DNA from 3 places in the Rhodoferax sp. LB1P47 genome. Region 2 is predicted to be linked to each of the others. Evidence: predicted binding sites of a transcription regulator. Region 2 holds the regulator's gene; each other region holds the start of a gene.
The links. Region 2 encodes sigma-54, which starts transcription at its own class of promoters, with help from an activator protein. Its sites were predicted from a motif close to TGGCANGNAANCTGCTTT; they were not measured.
Positions count from the first base shown of each region.

Region 1: the regulator sigma-54 is predicted to act here: its motif matches at 6,493-6,510, upstream of AC0969_RS05665 (GTP cyclohydrolase II).
Region 3: the regulator sigma-54 is predicted to act here: its motif matches at 7,893-7,910, upstream of AC0969_RS16190 (transglutaminase family protein).

Region 1 is NZ_JBWMAU010000003.1:38,593-49,186, reverse strand. Features, by position in the region: gene AC0969_RS05695 (amidohydrolase family protein) at 1-964, opposite strand, end outside; gene AC0969_RS05690 (response regulator transcription factor) at 1,146-1,532, shown strand; gene AC0969_RS05685 (chemotaxis protein CheC) at 1,529-2,140, shown strand; gene AC0969_RS05680 (diguanylate cyclase) at 2,170-3,216, shown strand; gene upp (uracil phosphoribosyltransferase) at 3,254-3,883, opposite strand; gene AC0969_RS05670 (URC4/urg3 family protein) at 3,904-5,181, opposite strand; gene AC0969_RS05665 (GTP cyclohydrolase II) at 5,178-6,452, opposite strand; gene AC0969_RS05660 (glycerophosphodiester phosphodiesterase) at 6,688-7,782, shown strand; gene AC0969_RS05655 (helicase HerA-like domain-containing protein) at 7,822-9,351, opposite strand; gene AC0969_RS05650 (YebC/PmpR family DNA-binding transcriptional regulator) at 9,490-10,209, shown strand; gene purD (phosphoribosylamine--glycine ligase) at 10,206-10,594, shown strand, end outside.
Region 2 is NZ_JBWMAU010000006.1:24,683-35,276, reverse strand. Features, by position in the region: gene AC0969_RS09085 (hydroxymethylglutaryl-CoA lyase) at 1-545, shown strand, start outside; gene AC0969_RS09080 (CaiB/BaiF CoA transferase family protein) at 538-1,728, shown strand; gene AC0969_RS09075 (LysR family transcriptional regulator) at 1,923-2,855, shown strand; gene AC0969_RS09070 (PsiF family protein) at 2,882-3,190, opposite strand; gene argS (arginine--tRNA ligase) at 3,313-5,010, shown strand; gene AC0969_RS09060 (SPOR domain-containing protein) at 5,019-5,711, shown strand; gene AC0969_RS09055 (thiol:disulfide interchange protein DsbA/DsbL) at 5,775-6,428, shown strand; gene lptA (lipopolysaccharide transport periplasmic protein LptA) at 6,537-7,151, shown strand; gene lptB (LPS export ABC transporter ATP-binding protein) at 7,148-7,912, shown strand; gene AC0969_RS09040 (RNA polymerase factor sigma-54) at 7,920-9,497, shown strand; gene AC0969_RS09035 (THUMP domain-containing class I SAM-dependent RNA methyltransferase) at 9,612-10,594, shown strand, end outside.
Region 3 is NZ_JBWMAU010000016.1:27,710-38,303, reverse strand. Features, by position in the region: gene AC0969_RS16210 (bifunctional diguanylate cyclase/phosphodiesterase) at 1-2,572, opposite strand, end outside; gene AC0969_RS16205 (alpha-E domain-containing protein) at 2,765-3,724, opposite strand; gene AC0969_RS16200 (circularly permuted type 2 ATP-grasp protein) at 3,736-5,244, opposite strand; gene AC0969_RS16195 (DNA internalization-related competence protein ComEC/Rec2) at 5,391-7,853, opposite strand; gene AC0969_RS16190 (transglutaminase family protein) at 7,975-10,594, shown strand, end outside.

The DNA of each region.
Region 1 (10,594 bases), on a different contig from region 2:
CACTGCTCCCCAGGCTGTACCAGGGGTCCATCACGCAGTCCTGGCCAAAGGCAACGGTCAGGCCGTGGGCCAGCATCTCAGGCACTCGGGTCATGCCCCGGCGCTTGGGGTAGCTGTCGCCCCGGCCTTGCAGGGTGATGTTGATCAGCGGGTTGCTGACTACATGGATCTGCGCCTCGGCCATCAGCGGCAGCAGTTTGCTCACAAAATAGTTGTCCATGCTGTGCATGGAGGTGAGGTGCGAGCCGGTGACGCGGCCGTGCAGGCCCAGGCGCTGGGTCTCAAAGGTCAGGGTTTCAATGTGGCGCGACATCGGGTCGTCGGACTCGTCGCAGTGCATATCGACCAGTAAGCCCCGCTCGGCGGCCAGCTCGCACAGCAGTTTTACGCTCAAGGCACCCTCCGCCATAGTGCGCTCGAAGTGGGGAATGCCGCCGACCACGTCCACACCCATGTCGAGCGCGCGCTTGAGCTTGTCCATGGCCTGTGGGTCGCGCAGAGCACCGTCTTGCGGAAATGCCACCAGCTGCAAATCCAGGTAGGGGGCAACCTGGTGTTTCACCTTCAGCAGCGCCTCTACAGCTAGCAGGCGTGGGTCGCAGATATCAACGTGGCTGCGGATGGCTAGCAGGCCCTTGCCCACCGCCCAGTCGCAGTAGGCCAGGGCACGTTGCACCAGGGCTTCCTGGGTCAGGTCAGGTTTCAGCTCGCCCCAGAGGGCAATGCCTTCCAGCAGGGTGCCGCTCTGGTTGACGCGCGGCAAGCCGTAGCTTAGCGTGGCGTCCATGTGGAAGTGGGCATCGACAAAGGGCGGGCTGACCAGCAAGCCCTGAGCGTCGATGGTTTGGTGGGCTGGGACGCTCAGGCCGGGACTGACTTCGGTGATGCGGCCATTTTGTACAGCGATTGACATGCCGGTACGGCCATCGGGCAGGGTGGCGCGGGTGACGAGGAGGTCGAGCATGGGCAGTATTTCAAATGGATTAATTTTTACATGGCACAGCCTGTTCGGTGTAATGGATTGGTAACATCCAGACACAAGCATGCGACTTGCAGCGACAACCATTTTTATGCCCTCACCTTCAGGGACTTGGGTGCAGAGCCCCCGAGCCATGAAGCTTGCCCCACGTTAAAGGCTTTCGACCATGACCTCCACCACCCATTCCACCACTACGCTGTTGATCGTTGATGACAGCCGGGTTTCACGCATGATGATTCGCACGCTGGTGCTGGCCAAGCGCCCCGATTGGACGCTGGTAGAGGCATCAACCGGCGCCGAAGCGCTGGAGCTGGCGGCGACCCAGTCCTTCACTTACTGCACCATGGACATCAATATGCCTGGCATGCTTGGGACCGATGCCGCTGAACAACTGGTGCGCGACCACCCCCAGCTGCGGTTATCGCTGTTTTCCGCCAATATCCAAGAGAGTCAAAAAACCCGCGCGGCCGAGCTGGGTGTAAAGTTTGTGGCCAAACCGGTGAGCGACAAAAGCGTGACTGAGGCGCTCGCCTTTTTTGAAAGCACTACGTGATTACCCTATCTGAACTGCAACAGGATGCGCTTACCGAGGTCTTCAACGTGGGCGCGGGCCAAGCCGCAGCCAGCCTGAGCGAGATCGTCGGCGACGAGGTGCTGCTGTCGGTTCCACGTATCCAGTTCTATGACCGCCGCGAGGTCAGTGCCGATGTTTTGTCGCTGGATGGTGGGCGTTTGGGTGCGGTGCGGCAGAGTTTCGGAGGCCCCTTCAGTTTGGATGCCACGCTGCTGTTTCGCGAAGAAAAAGCCATGGAGATCGTGCAGGAAATGCTCGGTTCCCAGGTCAGTGTGGAAGACCTGGTGGACTTTGAGCACGAGGCCATGTGCGAGCTGGGCAACGTGATTTTGAATGCCTGCTTGTCGGCCATTGCCGACATGTTGGGTATCGATCTGAGCAGCACCCTGCCCGAATACTCGGTTGACGAGGCCGATTCGGTCATCAGCAAGTTGCTGTCCGATGAAAGCCAGCCGGTGGTACTGGTGCTGCACATCGACCTGACGATTGAGAAGCGAGACACCCAGGGCTACCTGGTGTTTTTGCTCAGCGCCAGTTCGTTAGAGGGCCTGGTCAGCGCCCTGGACGCATTTTTGTCGCGCATTTGAACCCCACTTCCAACGTGTCCACGGCCTGTATGCCTACCAGTCCCATCGAGACGCTGCTGCCTTGGACCCAGATGGTGGACGCCCTGGGCAGCGGGCTGATTGCCATTAACCCGCGTGGTGAAGTGCTGTTGTGGAACGCCTGGGTGGTGCGCCACAGCGGCATCACTGCGCAGGCTGCGCTGGGTTGCACGCTGGAGTCGGTGTTTGCCAATGGCCTGGCGTTGTCCTTCATCAGCGCCCTGAAAAACGTGCTCACCTACAAGCTGCCGGTGGTGTTGTCTAACGTGCTGCACCGCACGCCATTGCCGCTCTACCAACGGCCCGAAGATGCATCCAAAGGCCCGCAGCAGCGCATGCCGCAGTCGCTGACGCTGGTGCCGGTACGCTACGACAACGCGGGCTCGGACGATTTTTTGGTGATGCTCCAGATCACCGACACCAGTAGCTTTGTGAAGCGCGAGCGGGTGCTGCAATCGCTGTCAGAAAAGCTCTCGCGCGAGGCGGTGATTGACGGCCTCACCGGCATCTACAACCGCAAATACTTCGATCAGAAGCTGAGCATTGAACTCAGCCGTGCCCAGCGCCAAAAAAACCCGCTGTCGCTGGTAATGCTGGACGTGGACTATTTCAAAAAATTCAACGACACCTACGGCCACCCGGCGGGCGACCGGGTGCTGCAAGCCATTGTGGGTGCGGTGCAGTCGCAGCTGAACCGGCTCTCCGACGTGTTTGCCCGCTATGGCGGTGAAGAGTTCATCATCATTCTGCCGTCCTGCGACCAGGCCGGGGCCAGCCGCGTCGCCGAGAAAGTGCGCCAGGCCGTGGCTGCCCTGCACCTGGAGCACACCCGCTCGCAGGTGGCCCAGCACATCACCATCAGCCTAGGGGCTGCCACCTGTGCTGGTGGCGTGGTGTGCAGCGAGACGCGGCTGCTGGATACCGTAGACAAAGCCCTCTACGCCGCCAAGCATGGCGGCCGCAACGCCGTGCGTTGGCTCAGCGTGGCCGACACGCATTCGACCGGCGGCCTGGTGGCCGAAGGCAAGGACCCACAGGCATCCAGCTACTATATTTAAGATAGCTGCTGGTGCATATGTAATAAGCGCTAGAAGCTTATTGTGTTCCAAAAATACGGTCGCCCGCGTCCCCTAAGCCCGGCACGATGTAGCCGTGGCTGTTGAGCTGGCGGTCGATGGCGGCGGTATAAATCGCCACATCCGGGTGCGCCGCTTGCAGGGCGGCAATGCCCTCGGGGCAGGTCAGTAGGCACACAAATTTGATCGACTTTGGGTTCAGTTCCTTCAGCCGCTCCACCGCCGCGATGGCCGAGTTGCCGGTGGCCAGCATGGGGTCCACGATCACCACGTCGCGCTCTTGCATGTCCTTGGGCATCTTGAAGTAGTACTCCACCGCCGTAAGCGTCTTGGGGTCGCGGTACAGGCCCACATGGCCGACGCGTGCGCCCGGCACCACGCTGAGCATGCCCTCCAAAATGCCGTTGCCCGCCCGCAGGATGGACACAAACACCAGCTTCTTGCCGTCAATCACCTTGGCGGTCATGGTCTCCAGCGGGGTTTCGATCTCTACGTCCTGCATCGGCATGTCGCGGGTGACCTCGTAGGCCATCAGCGAACTCAGCTCATTGAGCAGGCGGCGGAAGGTGTTGGTGCTGGCATCCTTGCGGCGCATCAGCGTCAGCTTGTGTTGCACCAAAGGGTGGTTGATCAGGTGGACGTTGCTCATGATTTTTTCTTCGATTTGGATTAGAAAACAGTGCCATCGCTGGCGATGTTTAGCGGTGGTGTTCCACCACGCAAGCGCTGGGCCAGTACGCGGCCTGCAGCCCAGGTGCCGCCTTCCAGCACGCAGGCCAGGGGCATTTGTGCAGCAGTCAGGCCCAGCTCGGCGCGGACCAGTGGGGCCAGTTCGTCCAGCAGGGCGACGGTCAGGGCCCGCCATTCGACGATGCACTCATCACCTGCGGTTTGCACCTGGCTGGCCAGCGCCGGGTTTTTGAGCACCAGCACGCCACCATCCAGCAGCAGGCCGCCGTTGCGGTACTCCGGCAGGCCGGTCAGTGCGTCCAGCCCGGTAACGGTTACATCGGCCCATTCCAGCGGCTCCAGCAGCGAGTAGGTGAGCCACTGGGACAGCTTGTGGAAGGGCATCCAGCCCGCAGATGCACCCTCGCCGGGCACGGCGCTGTGCTGCCAGCAGTCGCCCAGTGCGATCTCGGCTCCATCATCAGTTTTAATAGCATTCTGTGCAGGCCAGATGGGCGCTAGCGTGCTTAAAAGTGTAGAAAGAATGTCGTGCGCCGCCACCGTGGGTTCTTCGACGTCGGTAGGCACCAGGTAGTCAAACAAGCGCCCCGGACGGCACAGGCCACCCGCACCGCCAAACACCTCGGGCTGGGCGGCAACCACCTCGCCCAGTCGGCGCAGCAAGGCGGCGCGGCCTTCCAACCCGACCAGCGGGTTCTCCACGCCGACCTGGAAGGCATCGCCCAACTGGCGGGAGGTAAGGGCTTGTAGGCCCAGCGCATCGGCCTGGCAGGGCTGGGTGGGCTTGCTGGAAAACAAGCCCTTGGTGAAGGCGTTGAAGCTGGCTACGCCCAGGCCTTCGGAGCGGCTAAGTTTTTGCCCCGTGCGCGGGTCGGTGTAGCTCCAGTCGGGGCCCGCGCCTGCGTCGAGCAGCACGCTGACGATGGCCAGGTCGATCTGCGCCCGAGCCCGCTTGGCCACGGACACTTTGCCCAGCTCTTCGGTCATTTGGTCGATGCGGTTCACGCCGCCCGCCTCAAAATGCCGCCAGCGGCTGTGGTACGGGATATCCAGGTCGGGATAGTTCTTGCGGGTGACCTCGGCCACCAGCTGTGCGGTGGGGGCCAGCGCCGCATCCACCACGCTGAAGTAGGCCGAGTCGCCCGCCCGGGCACGGGCCAACAGGCCCTGGGCCCGCGCCCGCACGGTTTTTGTAGAGCGTAATAGGGTGCTAGCGCTTACTGCATCTGCGCTAGTAGCTATTAAATTTGTAGTCATTTAGTCAATTCGCGGCCTTTGGCCTTTTTGAGTTCTTCGGCATCCGGCACGGCGCCGGGGGTGAAATAGCCCGCCGCCATTTTCGCGTCCATTTCTACCTGCGCATCGGCGGGGATCATGTGTTCGGGAATATTCACGCGCTCCACCACCTCGATACCGGCGCGGGTGATGGCGTCATATTTCATGTTGCTCATCGACACCAGGCGGTGGATTTTGCGGATGCCCAGCCAGTTGAGCACGTCGGGCATCAGCTCCTGGAAGCGCATGTCTTGCACCCCGGCCACGCATTCGGTGCGGTTGAAATACTGGTCGGCGGTGTCGCCGCCCACCTGGCGCTTGCGGGCGTTGTAGACCAAAAATTTGGTCACTTCGCCTAAAGCCCGGCCTTCCTTGCGAAAGTAGCTCACCAGGCCCACGCCACCGCGCTGCGCGCCCTGGATGCATTCTTCGATGGCGTGCGTCAGATACGGGCGGCAGGTGCAGATGTCGGAGCCGAACACGTCCGAGCCGTTGCACTCGTCGTGCACGCGGGCAGTGAGTTCGACCTCGGGGTTGGCCAGATCGCGGGGGTTGCCAAAGATGTAGGCCGTCAAGCCACCGATGGGCGGTAAAAACACTTCCAGGTCACTGCGGGTGACCAGTTCGGGGTACATGCCACCGGTTTCCTCAAACAGCACGCGGCGCAGATCGGCCTCGGAGCAGCCAAAGCGCTTGGCCACTTCGGGCAGAAACCACACCGGCTCCACTGCCACCTTGGTGACCATCGCCGCGCCACCGGCGGTGAGGAATTTGCCATCGGCCACCAGACGGCCGGATTGCAGCGCCTCGATCACCTCGGGCAGGATCACATGGGCTTGGGTCACGGCGATGGTCGGGCGGATGTCGTAACCCGCTGCCAGCTCCCCTGCAAACACCTCGGCTACCGTGGCACCCCAGGGGTCCATGGCCACGATGCGGCCCGGCTCGCTCCACTGCGGGTAGGGGCCGATGATGTCGGTGGGCATGGTGTTGGTCAGGTCGGCCCTGTGCTGCGGCGACAGGCCACCCGAGGCTACGGCCAGCGCACGGTAGATGCTGTAGCTGCCGCTGTGCGTGCCGATGACGTTGCGGTGGGCGCGCTTGGTGGTAGTGCCGACCACCGGGCCGCGCTCGGCGGCGCTGGCGGCGGCCCAGCGGATGGGTAGTGCGCCGTAGCCGCTGGAGTGGGAGGTGAGGCGGATGTGGCTGGTCTGCGCGGGAGCCAATGGGCCAGTGGCGATATCAGCGGGCATAAAGTGGATCCTCAAAGAATGCAACAAGTTGGGTACACGCTATGCATTTTGCATGCCGAGTCGGCGGTGAATAAGTGCGAATGGGAGGTGTGTCAAAAAACCTTCATTGCGCCGCCCTACATTGGCGCTGACGCGGCGGATATCCCGCAGCGCACGGCCCGCGCATGGGCAAAAGAGAGTCACCGTGAAAAATACAACCTATCTCCAGCTTGCCGCAGTCGGCCTTGTCTCTGGCATGGCCCTGACGGCCTGTGGCAGCACCAACGATGCGCCCGCCGAGTGGCCACCGGTGCCGACGTTGATCGGCCACCGTGGCGCACCCGCATTGCGCCCCGAGCACACCATTGCGTCTTACACCCAGGCGATTGAAGACGGTGCCAACATCATCGAACCCGATCTGGTCAGCACCAAGGACGGCGTGCTGGTGGCCCGCCACGAGAACGCGATTGCTATTTTGAACACCGATGGCTCGGTACGCGAGGCCACCACCGACATCGTGGACCGTCCCGAGTTCGCATCCCGCAAAACCACCAAAACGATTGACGGCAACGCCATTACCGGCTGGTTTACCGAAGACCTGACGCTGGTCGAGTTGAAAACCCTGCGTGCCCGCGAGCGTATTCCGGCCATCCGCCCGGCCAACGTGGCCTACAACGGCCAGTTCCAGGTGCCCACCTTTCAGGAGGTCATTGACCTGGCCAAGTCCAAGTCGATCGAGACAGGCCGCACGATTGGCATCTACCCCGAAACCAAGCACCCCACTTACTTCAAGTCGATTGGTTTGCCGCTGGAGAAGCGCCTGGTGGATGTGCTGGTGGCGAATGGCTGGAACTCGAAAGAGGCACCGGTGTTCATCCAGTCATTCGAGGTGTCCAACCTGAAAGAGATGCGCACCATGACCACGGCGCGCATCGTGCAACTGCTGTCGTCCAGTGGCCGCCCGTATGACTTTGTGGCGGCGGGTGCGGGCGAAACCCGCAGCTATGCGGACGTGATTACCCCGGCAGGTCTGAAGGAGGTGGCCACCTACGCCAACGCCATTGGGCCGAGCAAAGACATGGTGATTCCGCTGGTGAGCGGCAATTTGGGGTTGCCAACGGCATTGGTGGGTAATGCCAAGGCAGCCGGTTTGGCGGTGCACATCTACACCCTGCGGCCAGAAAACAACTTTTTGCCCACCAGCTTGAAGAAGGCCCCGATCACCGACATCACCCTGCGTGGCGACAGCGTCACCGAGATACAGACCTTTTTGCAGGCGGGGATCGACGGCTTCTTTACCGATGACGCAGCCGTGGGCAAAGAGGCGATCCGCACGTTTGTGAAGAAGTAACCGGGTGCGGGGCGAGGCTATGTGCCCAAGCCCCCGCTTTTAGCGCCTGCCGCCAAAGATACCGCCCAGCACGCCGCGCAAAATTTCTTGCCCCACTTTGGTGCCCATTGTGCGCACGGCGGACTTCATCATGGTCTGGGCCAGGCCGTCGCGCTTGCCGCCGCGTGGGCCGGTGGTGCCAAACAGAATGTCGTTCAGCCCGCCCATCAGGCCACCACCTTGCGCCGTAGCGGGTGGGGCCATGCCGGGCAGGGTGGGTGCTTGCGCGGGTGCCGAGGCGTTGGCGGCGGTGGTCTCAGTCCGGCCCTTGAGTTTTTCAAAGGCGGATTCGCGGTCTAGCAGTTTCTCGTACACGCCGGCCACCAGCGAGTTGGCGATCAACGATTGGCGCTGCGCCGGGGTGATAGGGCCGAGCTGGCTGCCGGGCGGCAGCACGAACACGCGTTCGGTGATGCTGGGGCGGCCTTTTTCGTCTAGCAGGCTGACCAGCGCCTCGCCCACGGCCAGCTCGGTGATGGCGGCTTCGATGTCCAGCCCGGGCTTTTGCCGCATGGTTTGCGCCGTAGCCTTAACGGCTTTTTGGTCACGCGGGGTGAAGGCGCGCAGAGCGTGCTGCACCCGGTTGCCCAGCTGGGCTAGCACCGTGTCGGGAATGTCCAGCGGGTTTTGCGTCACAAAGTACACGCCCACGCCCTTGGAGCGCACCAGCCGCACCACCAGTTCGATGCGCTCCACCAGGGCGGCGGGCGCGTCCTTGAACAGCAGATGCGCTTCGTCGAAGAAGAACACCAGTTTGGGCTGCTCGGGGTCGCCGATTTCGGGGAGCTGCTCGAATAGTTCGGACAGCATCCACAGCAAAAAGGTGGCGTACAGGCGGGGGGCGTTCATCAGCTTGTCGGCGGTCAGGATGTTGATGACACCTTGGCCGTCCACGGTCTGCATGAAGTCGCTGATGTTGAGCATCGGCTCACCAAAGAACTTGTCGCCGCCCTGCGATTCAATTTGCAGCAGGCCGCGCTGGATGGCCCCCACGCTGGCGGCCGACACATTGCCGTACTGGGTGGTGAATTCGCTGCTGTTGTCGCCTACGTACTGGAGCATGGCGCGCAGGTCTTTCAGGTCCAGCAGCAGCAGGCCGTGGTCGTCGGCAATCTTGAACACCATGTTGAGCACGCCGCCCTGGGTGTCGTTCAGGTTCAGCATGCGGCCCAGCAGCAGCGGGCCCATGTCGGACACGGTGGCCCGCACCGGGTGGCCTTGCTCGCCAAATACATCCCACAGGGTGGTGGGGCAGGCCAGGGATTTGGGTTGCTCGATGCCGCGCTCTTTCAAAATGCCGGCCAGCTTGTCGCCGATGCGGCCGGCCTGGCTGATGCCGGTGAGGTCGCCTTTGACATCGGCCATGAACACCGGCACACCGATCTTGGAGAAGTTTTCGGCCAGAGTTTGCAGCGTGACGGTTTTGCCAGTGCCGGTGGCCCCGGTAATCAGACCGTGGCGGTTGGCCAACGCAGGGAGCAGCTCGCAGGTGGTGGTGGCATTTTTGGCGATTAAGATGGGTTCGGCCATGGCGAGAGTCCTGACAAGAAATGGTAGTAGCCCTTACGCGGCTTCGTCTGTGTCGCCTTACAGGCGCACAGAGGATTTGCGTAAATTCTGGGTAAGTAAAATCTGGCCTTAGAGTAAATCAATTGACAAGGAATTTTTGTGGCTGGTCACAGTAAATGGGCGAATATTCAGCACCGCAAGGGCCGCCAGGATGAGAAGCGGGGCAAGATCTGGACCCGCGTGATCCGCGAGATCATGGTGGCCGCGCGACTGGGTGGTGGTGACCTGAGCATCAACCCGCGCCTGCGCCTGGCGGTGGAAAAAGCCAAGGCCGCCAATCTGGCCGCCGATACGGTGAAGCGCAACATCGAAAAAGCCACCGGCACGCTGGAAGGCGTGAGCTACGAGGAAATTCGCTACGAAGGCTACGGCATCGGCGGCGCAGCCATCATCGTGGACACCATGACCGACAACCGCGTGCGCACCGTGGCCGAAGTGCGCCACGCATTCAGTAAATACGGCGGCAACATGGGCACCGAAGGCTCGGTGGCGTTCCAGTTCAAGCACTGCGGGCAGCTCATTTTTGCCCCCGGTGCCGACGAAGATAAGCTCATGGAAGTGGCCCTGGAAGCCGGTGCCGAAGATGTCATTACCCTTGATGACGGTGCCATTGAGGTACTGACCGCCTACGCCGACTTTGAAAAAATCAAACTGGCGCTGGAAGCCGCAGGCTTTAAAGCGGACCTGGCCGAAGTGACCATGCGCGCCGACAACACCATCGACCTTAGCGGCATAGATGCCGAAAGAATGCAAAAACTATTGGATGTGCTCGAAGACCTGGACGATGTCCAAGAAGTCTTTCACAACGCTGGATTATGAAAATATTAGTGATTGGCGGCGGTGGCCGCGAACATGCCCTCGCCTGGAAACTGAACACCTCGGCCCGCGTGAGCCAGGTCTACGTGGCCCCCGGCAACGGCGGCACGGCTTTGGACGACCAGTTCATCAACATTCCCATTACCGATGTGCAAGCGTTGCGCCAATGGGCCCAGACCGAAGGCATTGCGCTGACCGTGGTGGGCCCCGAAGGCCCGCTGGCAGCGGGTGTGGTGGATGAATTCCGTGCCCACGGCATGCGGATTTTTGGTGCCACCAAGGCGGCTGCGCAACTGGAAAGCTCGAAAGCGTTTTCCAAGGCATTCATGCAGCGGCATGCGATTCCCACGGCCGAATTCGACACTTTTACCGATCCTGTGGCGGCCCA
Region 2 (10,594 bases):
GCAACGCCACCGCGCCCGCCGTGCCCATCGAGGTCGGCATGTCCACCGCCTTTGGCTGCACCCTGCAAGGCGCGGTGCCCGATGCCGATGTGCTCTGGCTGGCCACCGAGCTGGTGCGGGTGGGCGTGGACGAAGTGGGCTTGTCGGACACCACCGGCATGGCCAACCCGGCGCAGGTGCGGCGCTTGTTCCTGGCGCTGCGGGCCGAGATCGGCAGCAAGGCCGGGGCCGCCCACATGCACAACACGCGCGGCCTGGGCCTGGCCAACTGTCTGGCTGCGTATGAGGCCGGTGTGCGCACTTTTGATGCGTCGCTGGGTGGTCTGGGCGGCTGTCCGTATGCGCCCGGTGCGTCGGGCAATGTGGTCACCGAAGACCTGGTCTTCATGTTCGAGGCGATGGGCATTGCCACCGGGATTGATCTCGAAAAACTATTCAAAGCCCGCGCCCCTTTGCAAGCCGGTCTGCCCGGCGAAGCAATCTACGGCATGACCCCCGAGGCCGGGTTGCCCAAAAATTTCACCCAAGGATTCCCGAATGTCTGAGACCAACACCTTGCCCTACGCCCACATCCGCGTGGTCGAATTTACCCACATGGTGATGGGCCCCACCTGCGGCCTGGTGCTGGGCGACCTGGGGGCCGAGGTGATCAAGGTCGAACCCATCGGCCACGGCCGCGAGGGCGACAGCACCCGGCAACTGCTGGGCTCGGGTGCGGGATTCTTCGCCCTGTTCAACCGCAACAAAAAAAGCCTGGCGCTGGACCTGCAAACCCCCGAGGGCAAAGAGGCGGTGTTGCGCCTCATCGCCACCGCCGACATCGTCAGCGAGAACTTCAAGCCCGGCACGATGGCCAAGCTGGGTCTGGACTACGCCACGCTCAAAAAGCTAAACCCGCGCCTCATCTACGTCAGCCACAAAGGCTTTTTGCCCGGCCCCTACGACCACCGCACCGCGCTGGACGAGGTGGTGCAGATGATGGGCGGCCTGGCCTATATGACCGGCCGCCCCGGCGACCCGCTGCGCGCGGGCACCAGCGTGAACGACATCATGGGCGGCATGTTCGGCGCGATTGGCGCGATGGCGGCACTCGCCCAGCGCGAGAAAACTGGCCTGGGTCAGGAGGTGCAAAGCGCCTTGTTCGAGAACAACGCCTTTCTGGTGGCCCAGCACATGCTGCAATACGCCGTAACCGGCCAGCCCGCCGCGCCCATGCCCGCCCGTATTTCGCCCTGGGGCATTTACGACGTGTTCAGCGTGCAAGACGGGGTACAGATCTTTCTGGCCGTGGTCAGCAACACGGCGTGGAAGGTGTTTTGCGAAGCCTTTGCCCTGGCTGATTTGCAACACGACGTGCGTCTGGCTAGCAACAACGACCGGGTGCGCGCCCGCGAATGGATGATGCCGCTGCTGCGCGAGCGCATGGCCGCCTTCAGCGCCGCCCATATCGCCGAGGTGTTCGAGCGCCACGCGCTGCCCTTTGCCCCCATCACCCGCCCGCACGACCTGCTGGACGACCCGCACCTGCAAGCCACCGGCGGCCTAGCCCCCATGACCCTGCCCGACGGTCGCGCCACCCACACCGTGCTGCTGCCGCTGACGCTGGACGGCCAGCGCCCCGGCCTGCGGCTAGACCCGCCGCGCCTGGGCGAGCACAGCGCCGAGCTGCTGGGCGAGCTGGGCTATGGCGAGGCCGAGATTGCGCAGCTGATGCTATTGAATGGGTAGCCTGGTGGGGTCAGATCCCCATTGCGCACACGGATCGTGAAAGTCGCAAAAGTGCTCGTGCCCGCAATGGGGATCTGACCCCTCCGGGCGGTTTTCCGTGACGGGTGGTTGTGCTTTAGCGTGCTATAAAATATATAGCTATTGCTGTTTGTACAGCATGCGCTAGAGCCGTATTTTTTATAAATTTTCAACCGATGGCCCAACTCAAGCAACTGGAAACTTTTGTCGCCGTGGCCGCCCGGGGCAGTCTGACCGCCGCAGCCCTAGCCGAGGGCGTTGCCCCGGCCATCATCGGGCGGCGGCTGGACGCGTTGGAGCAGCGGCTGGGCGTGAAGCTGTTGCTGCGCACCACCCGGCGCATCAGCCTCACAAACGAGGGCAGCGCGTTTCTGGACGACTGCCAGCGCGTGCTGGCCGACCTGGCGAATGCCGAGGCCAGCGTGTCGGCGGGGGGCGTGCAGGCCAGCGGCCACCTGCGTATCACCGCGCCTGCTGGCTTTGGCCGCCGCCACGTGGCCCCGCTGGTGCCGTGGTTTCGCGAGCAGCACCCGGATGTCAGCGTGACCCTGAACCTGAGCGACCGGGTGGTGGACCTGGGCGGCGAGGGCTTTGACTGCGCGGTGCGGGTGGGGGATTTGCCCGATTCGTCCCTGGTCAGCGTGCGGCTGGCCGACAACCGCCGTCTGTGCGTGGCCACCCCGGCTTTTTTAAAGCGGCATGGCACGCCGCAGCAGCCCGGCGATTTGGTCAAATTTGACTGTCTGGCCCTGTCCAGCGAGGCCTCGCAAACCCGGGGCTGGGCGTTTACCGTGCCGGGCGGCCCCGAGGTGTTCTACGCCAAGCCCAGCGGCCCGCTGAACTGCTCCGACGGCCAGGTGCTGCACGACTGGTGTCTGGCGGGCTACGGCATTGCCTGGCGCAGCACCTGGGAGGTAGAGGCCGAGATCGCCAGCGGCCAACTGGTGTCGGTGCTGGACGCGTTTGCCGCGCCGCCCAACGGCATCTACGCGGTGTTCCCGCAGCGCAAACACCTGCCACTGCGGCTGCGGCTGTGGATTGATTTTTTGAAGCAGCACTACGGTCGGGCGGGGTTCTGGGCCGCAGCGGACGTAAAAAAACCCGGCTAACCGGGTTTTTTAGAGCGGGCAGGGGCTTAGCCCTTCAGGCATTCGCTCATGAACTTCTTGCGTTCGTCGCCTTTTTTGCCGGTAGCGTCTTTGTTGCAGGTGGTCATCTTGCTTTGCTGGGCGGTCTTGCCGTCGGCAGCTGCTGGGGCTTCGGCCTTGGCGCTCAGGCAGGTTTTCATGAAGGCCTTGCGCTCGTCGCCTTTTTGGCCTTTGGCTTCGGCGTTGCAGGTGGCCATTTTGGACTGCTGGGCGGTTTTGGGCTTGTCTTCGGCGTGGGCCATGCCCAGCGAGAAAGCCATGCCCAGGGCAGCGATCAGAGGTAAGAGACGTTTCATGCAAGCTCCAAAAGAAGGATGGGGGGTTGTAATCCTGTGTACAGCGTCCTGCTGCACCGAAGGATTGCACCCTATAACGGCGCATCCCGCAAGCCGGATGACGGCCCCCGTAAAATCGCCGAATGCTCTCAGTCAAACATGAATTGCTCGCGGCGCTGGCCGTCGGGCTGGAAAAAATAGCCCCCGGCGCCGCTGCCAAAGCCGCGTTCGAGTCCCCCAAAGTGGCGGCCCACGGCGATTTCGCCTGCACCGCCGCCATGCAGCTGGCCAAGCCGCTCAAGCTGAACCCGCGCCAACTGGGTGAAAACCTGCGCGCGGCCCTGCTGGAGCAGCCCGCCTTTGAGAAGTGGGTTGAGGCCATCGACATCGCCGGACCGGGCTTCATCAACATCAAACTCAAACCCGCTGCCAAGCAGGAAATCGTGCGCGAAGTGCTGGCCGCCGGGGCCCGCTTCGGCGTGCAGCCCAGCAACGGCCAGCGCATCCTGGTGGAGTTTGTTTCGGCCAACCCCACCGGCCCGCTGCACGTAGGCCACGGCCGCCAGGCGGCTTTGGGCGACGCGATCTGCAACCTGTACGCCACCCAGGGCTGGGACGTGTACCGCGAGTTTTATTACAACGACGCAGGCGTGCAGATCGGCACCCTGGCCACCAGCACGCAACTGCGCGCCCAAGGTTTTAAGCCGGGCGATACCTGCTGGCCCACCGATCCCGACAACCCGGTTAGCAAGAATTTCTACAACGGTGAGTACATCGCCGACATTGCCAACGACTTCTTGGCCCAAAAGTCTGTCAAAGCCGACGACCGTGAAGTCACCGCCTCCGGGGACATAGCTGACTTGAACTCGATCCGTGAATTTGCCGTGGCCTATCTGCGCCGCGAGCAGGATCTGGATTTGCAGGCCTTCCAGGTGAAGTTCGACAATTTCTACCTCGAAACCAGTCTGTACACCAGCGGACGGGTCGATGCCACCGTGCAGTTGCTGCAAGACGCAGGCAAGACCTATGAGCAAGACGGCGCGCTGTGGCTGCAGTCCACCGACTACGGTGACGACAAAAACCGTGTGATGCGCAAGACCGACGGCAGCTACACCTACTTTGTGCCGGATGTGGCCTACCACATCGCCAAATGGCAGCGCGGCTTCACCAAGGTGGTCAACATCCAGGGCACCGACCACCACGGCACCATCGCCCGCGTGCGCGCCGGTTTGCAGGCCGCCAACGTGGGCATTCCACTGGGCTACCCCGACTACGTGCTGCACACGATGGTGCGGGTGGTCAAGGGCGGTGAAGAGGTCAAGATCAGCAAGCGCGCTGGCAGCTACGTCACCCTGCGTGACGTGATCGACTGGACCAGCAAAGATGCCGTGCGCTTTTTCCTGCTGAGCCGCAAGCCCGATACCGAATACACCTTCGACATCGACCTGGCGCTGGCCAAGAACAACGACAACCCGGTCTACTACGTGCAGTACGCCCATGCCCGCATCTGCAAAATGCTGCGCGACTGGGCTGGCGATGTGGCCAGCCTGCAAGGCGTGGACCTGTCCAGCCTGCTGGTGCCGCAGGCCCAAACCCTGATGCTGCAACTGGCCAAGTATCCCGAAATGTTGACCAGTGCGACCGAAACCTTCGCCCCGCACGACGTGACCTTCTACCTGCGCGAACTGGCCGCCAACCTGCATAGCTACTACGACGCAGAGCGCGTGCTGGTGGACGACGAAGTGCTCAAACGGGCCCGCCTGGCCCTGGTCGCCGCATGCGCCCAGGTACTACACAATGGTTTGGCGGTGCTCGGGGTGAGTGCCCCTGAAAAAATGTAATTGAGCGTATGAAAAAACAAAAGCAAACCGGCGGCACCATCATCGGCTTCATCGTCGGGGTGGTGGTGGGCCTGGGGTCGGCGCTGGCGGTGGCGGTGTACGTCACCAAAGTGCCGGTGCCCTTCATGAACGGAAAAACCCAGGCCAACAGCGCCGACCACGACGCGGCCGAAAGCCAGAAGAACAAAGACTGGGACCCCAATACCCCGCTGCATGGCAAAAACCCGGTGCGCCCCGTGGCCCCCGCGCCGATCGCCATGCCCGAGGCAGCGCCCGAGCCGGAACCCCTGGTGGTGGCCCCCGCGCCCCTGCCCGCGACCCCTCCGGCGTCGGCGGCCTCCAAGCCGCTCACCCCCAAACCCGAGCCCAAGCCCGCCACCAGCGCCGACCCCTTGGGCGATTTGGCCAAAGCCAAGGCCAAGGCCACCCCCACCACGGCCCCGGTGCTGGCCCCTACCGCCGAGCCTTTCGAGTACTTTGTGCAGGCCGGAGCCTTTCGCAGCACCGAAGACGCCGAAGCCCAGCGTGCCAAGCTGGCCATGATGGGTATGGAGGCACGGGTGACCGAGCGCGAACAGGCGGGCCGCACGGTCTACCGCGTCCGCATGGGGCCGTACGCCAAGCGTGACGATGCCGAGCGCGCCAAAGACAAGCTGGAAAACGCCGGAGGCGACACCACCCTGGTGCGCGTGCAGCGTTGATGCTGTGGTGCTGAACTTTTTGCCTCAAGCCCCCCTCTGACCCCCCACAAGGAGTGATTTGCAATGAAACGTCGTGAGTTTTCGCTGACCTCAGCCAGTGTGCTGACCGGATCGGCCCTGGCTATTTCGCCCATCGGCAGCGCATTCGCCCAGGGCAAACCGCCCGTGGCGGGCACCGACTACCTGGTGCTGGACAAGCCTGCGCCCACCGAAGCCCCGGCGGGCAAGGTGGAGGTGATCGAGTTCTTCTGGTATGCCTGCTCGCATTGCTTTGCGTTTGAGCCTGCGCTGTCCGCCTGGCTCAAGAAGCTGCCCAAGAACGTGGCTTTCCGTCGCGTGCCGGTGGTGTTCCAGGACAGTTTCATCCCGCCGCAAAAGCTCTACTACACGCTGGAGGCGATGGGCCAGCTAGAGGCGCTGCACAGCAAAGTGTTCAATGCCATCCATGTTGAGCGCCAAAAGCTCGACAAAGACAATCTGGTGATCGACTGGGCCGCCAAGCAGGGCCTGGACAAAGCCAAGTTCGTGGAAACCTACAACTCGTTCTCGGTGACCACCAAGGTGCGTAAAGCCGCGCAATTGCAGCAGGCCTACAACGTGGCCGGTGTGCCGGCAATGGGTGTGGCCGGACGTTTCTACACCGACGGCACGCAAGCCCAGTCGATGGAGCGCGGCCTGACGATCGTGGACTACTTGGTGGCACAGCAGAAAACCTGAAGTCGCCGGTTGCTGCTGAACCGAGGCCCGCTTTTGCGGGCTTTTTTCTGGGCGAATCAAATCGACCACGGCACGACCGGTACAATCATTTGCAAGATTCGTGCCTCTATGAAAAAAGCCTACCCCACCCTCCTATTCTTGCTGCTGTGCGCCTGTGCGGGCGGTTCTGCCTGGGCTGAAAAAGCCGATCGCCTCAAGCCCATGAACATCGAATCCGATGCCATGCGCTACGACGATCTGAAGCAAACCAATGTGTTCACCGGCCGCGTGGTGATGAGCAAGGGCAGTATCGTCATCCGGGGCGGGCGGGTGGATGTGCGCCAGGATGCCGAGGGCAACCAGACCGGCATCGTGACCGCCGAGCCCGGCAAGCTGGCCTACTTCAAGCAAAAGCGCGACGGTGTGGATGAATACATCGAAGGCGAGGGCGAAACCATCCTCTACAACAGCAAGCTGGACAACGTGCGTTTCATCAAGCGTGCCGTGATGCGCCGCTTGCTGGGTAGCAAGGTCAACGACGAAGTCACCGGCGGGGTCATCGTGTATGACAACACCACCGACGTATTTACCGTAGACAACGGCAACTCCGCCAACGACCCTGGCGGCCAGAACGGCCGGGTTCGTGCCATGTTGACCCCCAAGGTGACGGCCCCAGCCGCTGCTGCCAGCGCCACCAGCCCCGCGCTGCGCTCCAGTACCACGCTAGAGGGCGCGCAGAAGTGAGCGGCCCGGTTGCCGTGGCAGAAAGCCGCCTGGAAGCCCGCCATCTGCAAAAAGCCTACGGCAGCCGTAAAGTCGTCAAAGACGTGACCCTGGCGGTCAAAAAAGGCGAAGTGGTCGGGCTGCTGGGCCCCAACGGCGCAGGTAAAACCACCTCGTTCTACATGATTGTGGGCCTGGTGCGGGCCGATGGCGGCAGCATTTCCATCGACGGCCAGCCGGTTGAGCACATGCCGATCCACCGCCGTTCGCGCCTGGGCCTGAGCTATTTGCCGCAAGAGGCCTCGATTTTCCGCAAGCTCACGGTGGAAGAAAACGTGCGCGCCGTGCTGGAGCTGCAACACGACGAGCAGGGCAAGTCGCTGACCAAACCGGTGATCGAAGCCCGCCTCACCGCCTTGCTGGAAGACCTGCGGGTCGAACACCTGCGCGACTCCTCGGCGATGGCCCTGTCCGGGGGCGAGCGCCGCCGGGTCGAGATTGCCCGCGCCCTGGCCACCCAGCCGCGCTTCATCCTGCTGGACGAACCGTTTGCCGGTATCGACCCGATTGCGGTGATCGAGATCCAGCGCATCATCGGCTTCCTGAAGTCGCGCGGCATTGGTGTGTTGATCACCGACCACAACGTGCGCGAAACCCTGGGTATTTGCGACCACGCCTACATCATCAGCGACGGCAACGTGCTGGCCGAAGGTACGCCGTCCGAGATCGTCGACAACGCCGATGTGCGGCGCGTCTACCTCGGCGAGCACTTCCGTATGTGATCGCACGATGAAGCAAGGCCTCTCCCTACGCGTTTCCCAGCACCTGGCGCTCACGCCCCAGTTACAACAGTCCATCCGTCTTTTGCAGCTGTCCACCCTGGAACTCAGCCAGGAAGTGGACCAGATGCTGGACGATAACCCGTTTCTGGAGCGCAACCTGGACGACGCGCCGCGCGAAGAGTTTGGTTTGGCCCAGTCCGACACCCCCGTCAGCGCGGGTGACCGCGAAACCGAGTCTGCTCCTACTTCTGTAGCTGAATACGCAGGTGAATCCAGCGCTGAAGCCTCAAATGACTCTGAAACCCCACTCACCGGTGGCGACGACACCAGCTGGGACGGCGACGGCAGCTCTGAGATCAGGCCCGACGACAGCGAGTGGGGCGGCGACGCACCCGCCCGCCACAACAACCTGGGCGAAGAAGGCGAGGCCGATGCCACCGAGCTGGCCCGCAACCAGGAGTCGCTGACCAGCTTTCTGCACCGCCAGGCCTTGGCGTTGCGCCTGGGCGAGGTGGACCAGGCGGCGCTGCGCTTTTTGATCGAATCGCTGAACGACGACGGCTACCTGGAAGACGACCTGGCCACCCTGGCCCAAGGCCTGTCGGGTGGCGACTCGGAAGCGCAGGAGGAACTGGTACACCGCTTCACCGTCGCTCTGGGCCTGTTGCAAAGCCTGGAACCGCCGGGGGTGGGGGCAACCCATCTGGGCGAATGCCTGCTGCTGCAACTCAAGGCTTTGAAGGCCACCCTGGGCGACGACCCGGTGCGCAAAACCGCGCTGCGCATCTGCCGCCAGCCGATGGACCTGCTGGCCCGGCGCGATGTGAAGCGCCTGTGCCAGCTGTGCCACGCCAGTGATGCCGACATCAAAGCCGCGATTGCCATGATTGCCCGGCTGGAGCCCAAGCCCGGCCGCCGCTTTGTGGACGTGGAGCGCAACATCGTGGTGCCCGACGTGATTGTTGCCAAAGTGGGGCGTGGCGCCAATACCAAGTTTCGGGTGGCGCTGAACCCCGAGGTGATGCCGCGCTTGCGGGTGCACGACATCTATGCCAACGCGCTGCGCCTGCACAAGGGCGGTGGTAAGGACTCCTCGAACAACGCCGCACTCCAGCAGCGCCTGCAAGAAGCCCGCTGGTTCATCAAGAACATCCAGCAGCGCTTCGACACCATCCTGCGGGTCAGCAACGCCATCGTGGAGCGGCAAAAGAACTTCTTCAGCCACGGTGCGCTGGCCATGCGCCCGCTGGTGCTGCGCGAGATTGCCGACGAGCTGGGCCTGCACGAATCCACCATCAGCCGCGTCACCACCGCCAAGTACATGGCCACGCCGTACGGCACGTTTGAGCTGAAATACTTCTTCGGCTCGTCGCTCGGCACCGAGACCGGCGGCAACGCCTCCAGTACGGCGGTGCGCGCTCTGATCAAGCAGTTCGTCGCCTCCGAAGATCTGAAAAAACCGTTGAGCGACAGCCAGTTGTCGGACATGCTGAAAGAGCAAGGCATTGAATGCGCCCGCCGCACGGTCGCCAAATACCGCGAAGCCCTGCGGATTGCGCCGACGAATTTGCGCAAGGCGCTGTAACGGGCATCCGATCGGCGTGTGCTGTGCCAGCGCCAAAGCGCTCCTGGCGCCCCCTATGGGATACTCCACGCCTCCCAGCGGACCCGCTCCGCGTCCCACTTTGGCACCGATCCCATGAACCAACTCCAATTATTTTTACCCTGCGCCGCTGGCGTGGAAGAGCTGCTGGCCGAAGAGGTACACGCAATTACGGGCTTGCAGGGCGAGGATTTGCGCTCGCACCGGGGTGGCGTGCTGGTGCGCTCGTCGTGGCGCGACGCGATGCGGCTCAATTTGCACAGCCGCCTGGCGCAGCGGGTGCTGATCGAACTGTCCAGCACGCCCTACCGCACGGAGCAAGACCTGTACGAGGCGGCGAGCAACGTGGCCTGGGAGATTTGGTTCACGCCCAGCCAGAGCTTCAAGGTGGAAGTCACTGCGCAGCACAGCCCGCTGACCTCGCTGAACTTTGCTGCCCTGAAGGTCAAGGACGCGGTGGCCGACCGCTTCCGTTTTAAGACCGGCGTACGCCCCGATGTGAACGTGCAGTGGCCCGATGCCCGCATCTACCTGCACCTGACCACCGAGCACGCCACCATCTACATCGACACCTCGGGCGACGCGCTGTTCAAACGCGGCTGGCGCGAAGACAAGGGCGATGCCCCGCTGAAAGAAACCCTGGCCGCCGCCATGATTGCCGCCAGCGGCTGGGACGGCACCACGCCCTTCTACGACCCCTGCTGCGGCAGCGGCACCATTGCCATCGAGGCCGCGCAGATCGCCTGCAACATCGCCCCGGGCAGCCTGCGCCGCTTTGGTTTCGAGAAACTGCTGCCGTTCCAGCCCCATGTGTGGTCGGCCATCCAAGACCAGGCGGCCGAGGCCGAGCACGAGCCGGAGACGCAGATTTTTGGCAGCGATGTGGCCCACCGCATGGTCGATTTCGCCACCCGCAACGCCGAGCGCGCGGGGGTCACGGGCGTGGTCGAATTCCGGGGTGGCGATGCCTTGCAGCGTATGCCCCCAGCGCCATCCGGCGTGATGCTGCTGAACCCACCCTACGGCGAGCGGATCGAAGTGGCCGGTGTGGCCGGGCGGCGTGAGGCGGCGCAGACCGA
Region 3 (10,594 bases), on a different contig from region 2:
GCACCGCGCCCAGCACCGGATTGGTCCAGCGCAGCAAGGCTTCGACCCCCACCACCTCCAGCGTCTGCGCCTGTACCTTGGGCTGGTAATGCAGGCTGAACTCCCCCTGCTCCAGGGCCTGGCGGAGTTGCTGCTCCAGCACCTGGCGTTGCTGCGCCAGCTGCTCAATTTCGGGTTCATAAAACCGCGCCATATCGCGCCCGGCGTTCTTGGCCGCATACATGGCCGCATCGGCGCGGCGCATGAGCTGGGGGATGTCTTGGCCGTCGTCCGGGTACAGCGCAATGCCGACGCTGCACGACACTTGCAGGTTGTGGCCATCGACATGGTGGGTCTGGCGGATCAGCGGAATCAGGCGGCGCTCCACCGTGTGCTGCACCTCTTCGCGCCCAGCCACGCCGCTCAGAATCACCACGTATTCATCGCCCCCCAGGCGGCTCACGGTGTCCATGCTGCGCACAGCCTCCGTCAACCGATTAGCCACCGAGCGCAGTACACCGTCGCCAATATGGTGGCCCAGGGTGTCGTTGATGTTTTTGAAGCGGTCCAGGTCGATGAACAGCACCGCCACCTGCTCACCGCTGCGCTGCGCGGCCTCCATCGCGGCTTCTAGCCGGACCACGCACAGCGCCCGGTTGGGCAACTCGGTCAGCACATCGTGCTGGGCTAAAAACTGCACCCGGGCCTCGGTGCGCTTGCGGTCGGTGATATCGACCGAGATGCCGATGTACTGCGATACGGCACCAAAGCGCGAGCCATCGCGCACGGCCGAAATCATCAACCATGCAGGATAGGTTTCGCCCGAACGCTTGCGAAAATTGACCTCACCCTGCCAGGCATCGCGCTCTTGGGATAAGGCCTCCAGGCTATGCCCTACGCTGGCCGCCTGCGCGCCATCAAGCAACACGCTCAGCGGCTCACCAATCACCTCGTAGAAGTCGTAGGAGGAGCTGCGGCAAAACGCCCGGTTGACGCTCAGAATCTTCTGCTGGCCGTCCATGATGATGATGCTTTCGCTGGATGCCTCGAACACTTTGGCCCACAACTCCAGACGGCGCTCCATGCCTTTGAGCACATTGATCGGCGTAAATGCTGTCAGCACCGCATCGCGTCCCTGGAATTGCAGCCTGCGACCCGACAGCACCGCCCATGAAGGCTCCAGGCCGCCCAGCCAGCGCACCTCAAACTCATCCACCTGGCCCTGGTCCGCCAGCTGTTGAAAAAACCGCGCCCGCACGCTGGGCTCCAGCCCGGTGCGCCAGGGATCGCGGGTTTGCCCGGCTAGCCACGGCAGTGCCGGGGCATTGGCGTGCAGCACGTCATGCTCGGGCACCGAGGTGACGACCAAAGCAATCGGAATCGCCTCCACCAGGGCCTGCTGCGCCTGGGCTGCACGGCTGCGTGCAGCAGTTTCCTGCTCGGCCAAGCGCTGCTGGCCCAGCTGGGCCAGCATGCCGTTAAATGCGGTCACCAGCTGGCCGATTTCATCCCGGCTATGCCAATCTGCACGCAAGCGGTAGTCGCCGGTCTGGCGCACCGCGTCGGCTACCGCAGCCAGATTGGTCAAAGGTCGCGCAATCTGCCGGGCAACGGCGTACACCAGACTCAGAATGCATGTCAGCAGCAGCAAAGCCGTGCCCAGATGCAGCCACATGCGGTTGAAAAGGGCCTCTACCCGTGCATGCAGCAGCCGGTCCAAATCGGTTGCGGTGCGGCTCCAGGCCTCGGTCAGCGCCACCAAGGAGTTGTCGTAATGCCGCTGGAGCGGCTCCAAATTTTGCGGATAGGTATCGCCATCGGCCAGCCGTTGCACCGCAGCCAGGAAATCGCCCAGCCGAAGCTCCAACGCCAAGCGGCTGGGTGCCAGTGCTGCGTGCTGTGCCGGGCTGCCCGCCGCAAAAGCCTGGCTGTAGTCGGAGCGGATGCCCAGAATGACGGCATCCAGCCGCCCAGCCAAAATCAAGAGTTCGGTACGCCGATCTTGCACACCCGGCGGAATCGCCACCGGTGATGGCGCTTTGGGCAGGATCCGCACGGTGTCATTGAGCACCTCTAGCAATTCGGGAAAACGCAACACCACCAGCGACATGGCGTAGTAACTGTCCAGATCGGGGTCCAGGATCAGGTTGGACTGGTTGCCCACGGTGGTCAGCAGCTCGCGGGCGCTGCGCAGCATGGGTTTCAAGGCATTGTGGCGTTCGACCGGTCCGGTTGCGGCATGGACGCGCTGCCAGCGCTCTACAAACGCCTGGCTGGCTGTGGTGGTTTGCAAAACATCGTCATAGCGGGCGCGCACAACATCCAGTTGCAGCGGGGCCAGCGAGGGCTGCAATGCCCCAGTTTGGTGCAGTGGCAAAAAGGACGGCATGAGCACGTCGCGTACGGCCGCGCTGTAGGCCGTACCGATGATTTCTTTGCGGGTGAAATCAATCGACTGGAATTTCTCGTGGATCAGGATGCTCGACACGTAGATGACGGCGGTCAGGTCGAGCAAATAAATCAGCGTGAGCTTGCGCCCCACACTCAGCCGCCCCAGCCAGCGGGTAAAAAACTGGATCGGCTTAAAACTCAAGGAAACAACGCATGCAACGCCTCTTGGAGAACGAACAGGACATACGCAGCGTCCCTGTGTCGCCCGTCGGGCACACAGAGGGGCTTGCGTAAGTCCTAGCAAAAAAACCGCGCCTGCCAGTCAGAACCAAGTTCTCACTGGCAGGCGCGGCGGTGGTAGTACCGACAGAACCCAAAACCGGACTACCGCACGTCAATGGGGCGTTGGCACCAAAAATTCGCGGCTGATGTGTGCGCCCAGCTCGTTCACACGGTCTAGAAACTGCGTCAAAAAAGCGTGCAGACCGGTGGCCAAGATTTCGTCGATGCGGGCGAACTGCAGGTCGGCGCGCAGCTTGCCCGCGCGGCGCAGGGTTTCGCTGTGCGGATCGCTAGACACCAAGGACAGGTTGCTCAACACCTCGTTCAGACTGCCATGCAACGAGCGCGGCATGTCGGCACGCAGAATCAGCAACTCGGCCACGCGCTCGGGTTTGATCACGTCGCGGTAGACCTTGCGGTACACCTCAAAGCCCGAGACGCTGCGCAAAATCGCGCTCCAGTGGTAGAAGTCGTACTCTTGGTCCTTCTCGCTGGCGGCACCAAAAAAGTCGCTTTGCACGGCGTGAAACTTCACATCCACCAAGCGCGCAGTGTTGTCGGCGCGCTCCAAAAAGGTACCCAGGCGGGTGAAGTGGAAGGCCTCGTCTTGCAGCATGGTGCCCAGCGTGACACCGCGCGACAGGTGCGAGCGGAACTTGACCCACTCAAAGAACTGCGCCGGATCGGCCTCGAACTCGCCCGCCTTGAGCATGCGGTTCACATCCAGCCAGGTGGTGTTGAGGGTTTCCCAGACTTCGGTGGTCAGCGTGCCGCGCACGGCACGGGCGTTTTCACGGGCGGCGCGCAGGCAAGAGATGATGCTTGAGGGATTTTCTTCGTCCTTGACCATGAACTCCATCACCGCTTTGGAGGTGATTTCACCGTGCTTGGCCAGGTAGGGCTGGAGCAGTTCGCTGATCGACAACAGGCCTTGCAGGCCCACCTGGGCGACGGCAGCCGACTGCGGCAAGAGTGCGGTTTGGTAGTTGATGTCCAACATGCGGGCCGTATTCTCGGCACGTTCTGTATAGCGGGACATCCAGAAAAGATGGTCGGCGGTGCGTGACAGCATGGTGTGGGTCCTTATGCCTGGGTCTGGGTTTGCGTGGCGGTGGGCACACTGGCGGGGACGGCATCGTCCTCCAGAATCCAGGTGTCCTTGGTGCCGCCGCCTTGTGATGAATTCACCACCAGCGAGCCTTCTTTCAGGGCCACGCGGGTCAGGCCGCCGGGCACCATTTGCACGGTTTTTGCCGACAGCACGTAGGGCCGCAGGTCAATGTGGCGCGGCGCAATGCCGCTCTCCACAAACGTCGGGCAGCTCGACAAACTCAGCGTGGGCTGGGCGATGTAGCCGCTGGGGTTGGCCAGCAGCGCCGCGCGGAATTCCTCGATCTCGGCCTTGGTGGAGGCCGGGCCGACCAGCATGCCGTAGCCGCCTGCGCCGTGCACCTCTTTCACTACCAGGTCTTTGAGGTTGGCCAGGGTGTACTTCAGGTCTTCCGGGTTGCGGCACATGAAGGTGGGCACGTTGTTCAGAATCGGTTTTTCGCCCAGGTAGAACTCAATCATCTTGGGCACGTAGGGGTAGATCGACTTGTCGTCGGCCACGCCAGTGCCCACACCGTTGCAGATAGATACGTTGCCTGCGCGGTACGCCGCCATCAGGCCGTCGCAGCCCAGGGTGGAGGTGGGGCGGAAAACCTGCGGGTCGAGGTAGTCGTCGTCCACACGGCGGTAGATCACGTCTACGCGCTTGGGACCGCGTGTGGTACGCATGTAGCAAAACTTGTCTTTGACAAACAGGTCTTGGCCTTCGACCAGTTCGACCCCCATTTGCTGGGCTAAAAACGCGTGCTCGAAGTAGGCGCTGTTGTACATACCGGGGGTCAGCACCACCACCGTGGGGTCGGAGGTGCCGCCGGGGGCGGAGTCGCGCAGGGTTTCCAGCAGCAGGTCGGGGTAGTGCGCCACCGGGGCCACGCGGTGGCGGTTGAACAGGTCGGGGAACAGCCGCATCATCATCTTGCGGTCTTCCAGCATGTAGCTCACGCCGCTGGGCACGCGCAGGTTGTCTTCCAGCACGTAGTACTCGCCCTTGCCCTGGGCATCGGGGGCACGCACGATGTCCACGCCGGAGATGTGCGAGTAAATCTGGTTCGGCAGGTCCACGCCGACCATCTCGGGGCGGAACTGGGCGTTGTGCATGATCTGCTCGCTAGGGATGATGCCCGCCTTCAGAATCTCTTGGTCGTGGTAGACATCGTGCAAAAAGCGGTTCAGGGCGGTGACGCGTTGCACCAGGCCTTTTTCCATGCTGCCCCACTCTTGCGCGGGGATGATGCGGGGGATCAGGTCGAAGGGAATCAGGCGCTCGGTGCCCGAGCCGTCTTCGTCTTTGGCGCCGTACACGGCAAAGGTGATGCCGACGCGGCGGAAGATCATTTCAGCCTCTTCGCGCCGCTTGGCCATCATGTCGCCGGGTTGCTTGGCGAGCCAGGCATCGTAGATTTTGTAATGGTCCCGGATCTGCTTGCCATCTGAGAAAAACTCATACGGCAGCCCTGTGTACATCTCGTCAAATTTTTGCATAGTTGGGTCCATCTCCTGATAACAAAGCAATAGCAAGTAGCGCGCCAGGTTGGTGCAAAAACAAGCGTTCGGTGGAGCGTGCCAGCTATTCAATTGCCACATCTGCATCCCACGGCATCCATCGTAGCCGTGTTTACAGGGCCCTCTCATGGCGGCTGGTGCTGCCAGTAGCGGGGATCGGTCTGGCGGTCGCAGCGTACCTGGGTGGGCCGGTGAGATTGCCAGGTGGCCGCACCGCAATGGCTGCTGTCCACCACCTGGATGCCGCGCGCCTGGTAGCGCGCCAGCACCGGTGGCGCAGGGTGGCCAAAACGGTTGCGGTAGCCCGCCTGGACCAGCGCAAAGCGCGGCTGCACCGCATCGAGAAACGCCGGGCTGCTGGAGGTCTTGCTGCCGTGGTGCGGCACCAGCAACACGTCGGCCCGCAGCGGCACCTGGCGGGCGAGCAGGCGGGCCTCTTGCGGCTGCTCAATATCGGCTACAAGTAACGCCGTGTAAAAGCCGTTAGAGACGCGCAACACACAGCTCAGGGCATTGGGTTTTTGTGGAATATCGTAGTCGGCGGTCTGTGGATGCAGCACCTGGAACTGCACGCCGTCCCAGGTCCAGCTTTGGCCCGCCACACAGCGCTGCACCGGGCGCAGCTGTTGCAGCGGATGCCCGGCTTCCATAGAACTCAGCAGCGTAGCCTGCGGCTGGGTGGCCAGCAGCGCGGCCGCACCGCCGCTATGGTCGCTATCGCGGTGGCTGACCAGCAGGGTATCCAGCGTCTCGCCCATCGCCCGCAGCAGCGGCACCAGCACCCGCTGGCCGGCATCGCTGTCTAGCCCCCAACGCGGGCCGCTGTCGTACAGCAGGGTGTGCCCAGCGGTGCGCACCAGCACGGCGTTGCCCTGGCCGATATCGGCGGCCAGCAGTTCGAAATGCCCGCTAGACGGGCGCGGCGTTTGCCACAGCAGCACCGGCAGCAGCAGCGGCACCCCCATTGCCCGCCAGCCCCAGGGCAGGCGCAGCACCAGCAAACCACCACCCAATATGCCAACCACGCCCATCCAAAGGGCGGGAGCAGCTACAGAAAAAGTAGCAAACGGCCACTGCACCAGCACCTGCAACAGCCCACCCAGTGCGCCAATCGCCAGCGCCGCCGCCGACCACAGCGGCGGCAGCAAGATGCCCAGCATGCACAGCGGTGTCACCACCAGCGTCACCCACGGAATCGCCAGCAGATTGGCCAACAGCCCCACCACCGACACCTGCTGGAACAGCAGCAGCGTCAATGGGGCCAGCGCCAGGGTGATGCTCCATTGCGTACGAAACATAGAGCCAAATCGTGCTCTAGCGCTTATTTTAATTGCGCCAGTAGCTCCTGAATCCATAGCAAACAACACCCCCACCGCCACAAAGCTCAACCAAAACCCCGCCTGCATCAAGGCATACGGGTCCACCACAAGCACCACGGCGCAGGCCAGCAGCCACACCGAAGGCCAGGGCCACTGTCGCCCGCCCACCCGCAGAACGCCCACGGTGGCCAGCATCCAAATGGTCCGCTGTGAGGGCACGCCCCAGCCGCTGAACACCGCATACAGCGTGGCCAGCAGCACGCCGCCCAGCAACGCCACCTGGGGCACCGGCCAAGCCTCGCCCGCACGCCCGCCCAACACATCGCTGCGCCGCCACAACCAGCCCACGGCGGCAGACGCAAGCCAGGCAAACATGGTGACGTGCAGCCCCGAGATACTGACAAGATGCCCCACACCTGCCACCCGATACAGCTCCCAGTCGCTGCGCTCAATAGCGGCCTGGTCGCCCACCACCAGCGCGGCAATCACCCCGGCCTGCTGCCGGTCGGCCACATGCTGGTAGATGCGGTCGCGCACCGCATGCCGGGCGCGCTCTACCGGGTGCCGCCAAGTAGCGGCCAAGCGCTGCGGCGGCACATCCTTGGGCCCGGCGCGCACGCTGCCGGTGGCTTGCACGCCCTGCTCCCAGAGCCACAGCTCGTAGTCAAAACCATGCGGATTGCGCGCACCGTGCGGGGCCTTGAGGCGCACCGTCATCTGCCAGCGCTCGCCGGCCCGCAGGTCGGCGGGCAGGCCTTGCAGCTCCACCGCCGTGGCACTGCCTCCCCAGCCGTAAGCCTGGGGGCCGCCATACCAGGCCAGATCGACCAGCGGCGGCACCGTGGTGGGCATGCCGTCCAACCGGGCCGACTCCACCTGGAACCGAAACCGCAACCCGGCCTCATTACGTTGTGGCATTGCCGCCACAATTCCGACCAGCGTGAGGTCGCGCCCCTCTAAATGGGCATCCAAAGCGCTGTGCGCAAAAACCACCGCCCGCAGACCGCAGAGCCCAAAGGCCAACAGCAAGCCGCCCAGCAAGGCCACCAGCCAGCGCCCCACGCCCCACCGGCCGGCCAGTTGCAATGCAATTTTATTGATAGCAGTGTATGCAATCAGAATAAGCGCCAGCAGCACAAAACCCACATAGGTGGCAGCCATCCACAACCCCGCCTGCCCTAATTGCAGCGCCGTACCGATCGCCCAACCCAGCAAACCCGGAGCGACCAGCGCCACGCGTTTGTCCTCGGAAGGCCACAGATTCTGCATAAGGTCATACCTCCATCGCAACAGGTCAAAGCCGGTCAATGGCTCAGGACTTGCTAGTATGCGTGTAGGTTCCGGCGTTGCTGGAGCCATCTACTTTTGAAGCCATCCAAGAGACACGCACATGTCCATCCATGCCGCACTGAACCACGTTACGCACTACAAGTACGACCGCCCGGTCAACCTCGGCCCACAGGTCATCCGTTTACGTCCCGCCCCCCACTGCCGCAGCAACGTCATCTCTTATTCGCTCAAGATCGAGCCCGCTGACCACTTTGTGAACTGGCAGCAAGACCCGTTTGCCAACTACCAGGCCCGCCTGGTGTTCCCCGCTAAAACCACCGAATTCAAGGTCACGGTCGATCTGGTCGTCCAAATGGCGGTCTACAACCCCTTCGACTACTTCTTAGAGCCCGAGGCGCAGAACTTCCCCTTCAAGTACAGCCCCACGCTGCAAGAAGAACTCTCGCCCTACCTGGTCACCGAGCCCGCCACCCCGCTGGTGCAGGCCTACCTGGACAAGCTAGACCTGAAAACCCAGCCCACCAATGACTTCCTGGTCGCCATCAACCAGCAAATCCAGGGCGATATCAAGTACCTGATCCGCATGGAACCCGGCGTGCAAACGCCCGAAGAAACGCTTGAGAAAGCCAGCGGCTCCTGTCGCGACTCCGGCTGGCTGCTGGTGCAACTGCTGCGCCACTGCGGCTTGGCAGCGCGCTTTGTATCCGGCTACCTGATCCAGTTGACCCCCGACGTGAAAGCCCTGGACGGGCCCAGCGGCACCACGGTCGATTTCACCGACCTGCACGCCTGGTGCGAAGTGTTCCTGCCCGGCGCAGGCTGGGTCGGCCTGGATGCCACCTCGGGCCTGTTCGCAGGCGAAGGCCACATCCCGCTGGCCTGCACCCCCCAGCCATCCAGCGCCGCGCCCATCGAAGGCGGCGTGGACGAAGCCGAAGTCGAATTCGCCCACCACATGGTGGTCACCCGCCTATACGAATCCCCCCGCGTCACCAAACCCTACACCGACGACCAATGGGCCGACATCCTGGCCTTGGGCGAAAAGGTGGATGAAAAACTGGCGGCTGGCGACGTGCGCCTGACGATGGGCGGTGAGCCCACCTTTGTGGCCGTGAGCGACCGCGATGCTGCCGAATGGAATACCGATGCCCTAGGCCCCACCAAGCGCGGTTTTGCCACCGGCCTGACGCACAAGCTGCGCGACCAATACGGCAAAGGCGGCTTCCTGCATTACGGCCAGGGCAAGTGGTACCCCGGCGAACAACTGCCCCGCTGGGCACTCAACATCTTCTGGCGCACCGACGGCCAGCCCGTGTGGCGCAACCCCGACCTGTTTGCCGATGAGCGCGTGCCCTCTAGCTACACCAGCGAAGATGCCCGCCGCTTCACCGAAAAGCTGGCCACCAACCTGGGTGTCACGCCTAAATACATAGTGGCGGCCCATGAAGACACCTGGTACTACCTGTGGCGCGAACGCCGCCTGCCGGTGAATGTGGACCCGTTCAACTCCAAGCTTGGCGACGAAATGGAGCGCGCCCGCCTGCGCCGGGTGTTCGAGCAAAAGCTGGATGCGGTCATCGGCTACGTGCTGCCCGTCAAACCCGCTGATACCAGCCGCGTCGCCGGCCCCGTTTGGACCACCGGTCCCTGGTTTTTGCGCGACGAACGCATGTACCTGATGCCCGGCGACTCGCCGATGGGCCTGCGCCTGCCGCTCGACTCACTGCCCTGGGTCAGCGAGGCCGACTTTCCCTACATGGTGGAGCAAGACCCATCCATCCCGCGCGAGCCGCTGCCCGAATCCAGCAGCATGTACGCCCGCTATGCGCAGCGTCCATCGACCCGCACTGCCAGTTTCACCACCAGCACCACGGCCGTCGGCGGCCCGGTTCGTCCGACCGGCATCCCCACGCTGACCGAACGCGCCACCCTGCCCTTCCAGGCCGGTGTCAACCCCGCACCCGAGGCCACCCGCCAACGGCAAGACCAGGTCGCCAGCGCCTACACCGCCGTGCCGCCCCTGGCCAGCGCCCACAGCCCGCTGCAAACCGAACCGAGCAGCTTCTCCACCCGCGTGCCCAGCAAGAACGAATCGGCCCACTGGTTGACCCGCACCGCGCTGTGCGTGGAAGTGCGCGACCCGCGCCGCGCCAGCGGCCCCAAGGCCGAAGCCGTGGGCGAAAAATCCGGCGTGCTGTACATCTTCATGCCCCCGCTGGAGATGCTGGAAGACTACCTGGAGCTGCTGGCCGCGATTGAAAACACGGCCGAGCAACTGGGCGTGAAACTGGTCCTGGAAGGTTACCCACCGCCACGCGACCCGCGCCTAAAGCTACTGGCCGTAACCCCCGACCCGGGCGTCATCGAGGTCAACGTGCACCCCGTCTCCACCTGGGGCGAGCTGGTGGCCAACACCGAATTTTTGTACGAGGCCGCATTCGAATCGCGCCTGAGCGCCGAGAAGTTCATGACCGACGGCCGCCACATCGGCACCGGCGGCGGCAACCACTTTGTGATGGGCGGCGCCACGCCGGCGGACAGCCCGTTCCTGCGCAGGCCCGAGCTGTTGACCAGCATGCTGCTGTACTGGCACAACCACCCCTCGTTGAGCTATTTGTTCAGCGGCATGTTTGTCGGCCCCACCAGCCAGTCGCCACGCGTGGACGAAGCCCGCAACGACCAGCTCTACGAGCTGGAAATCGCCATCGAACAGGTGGCCA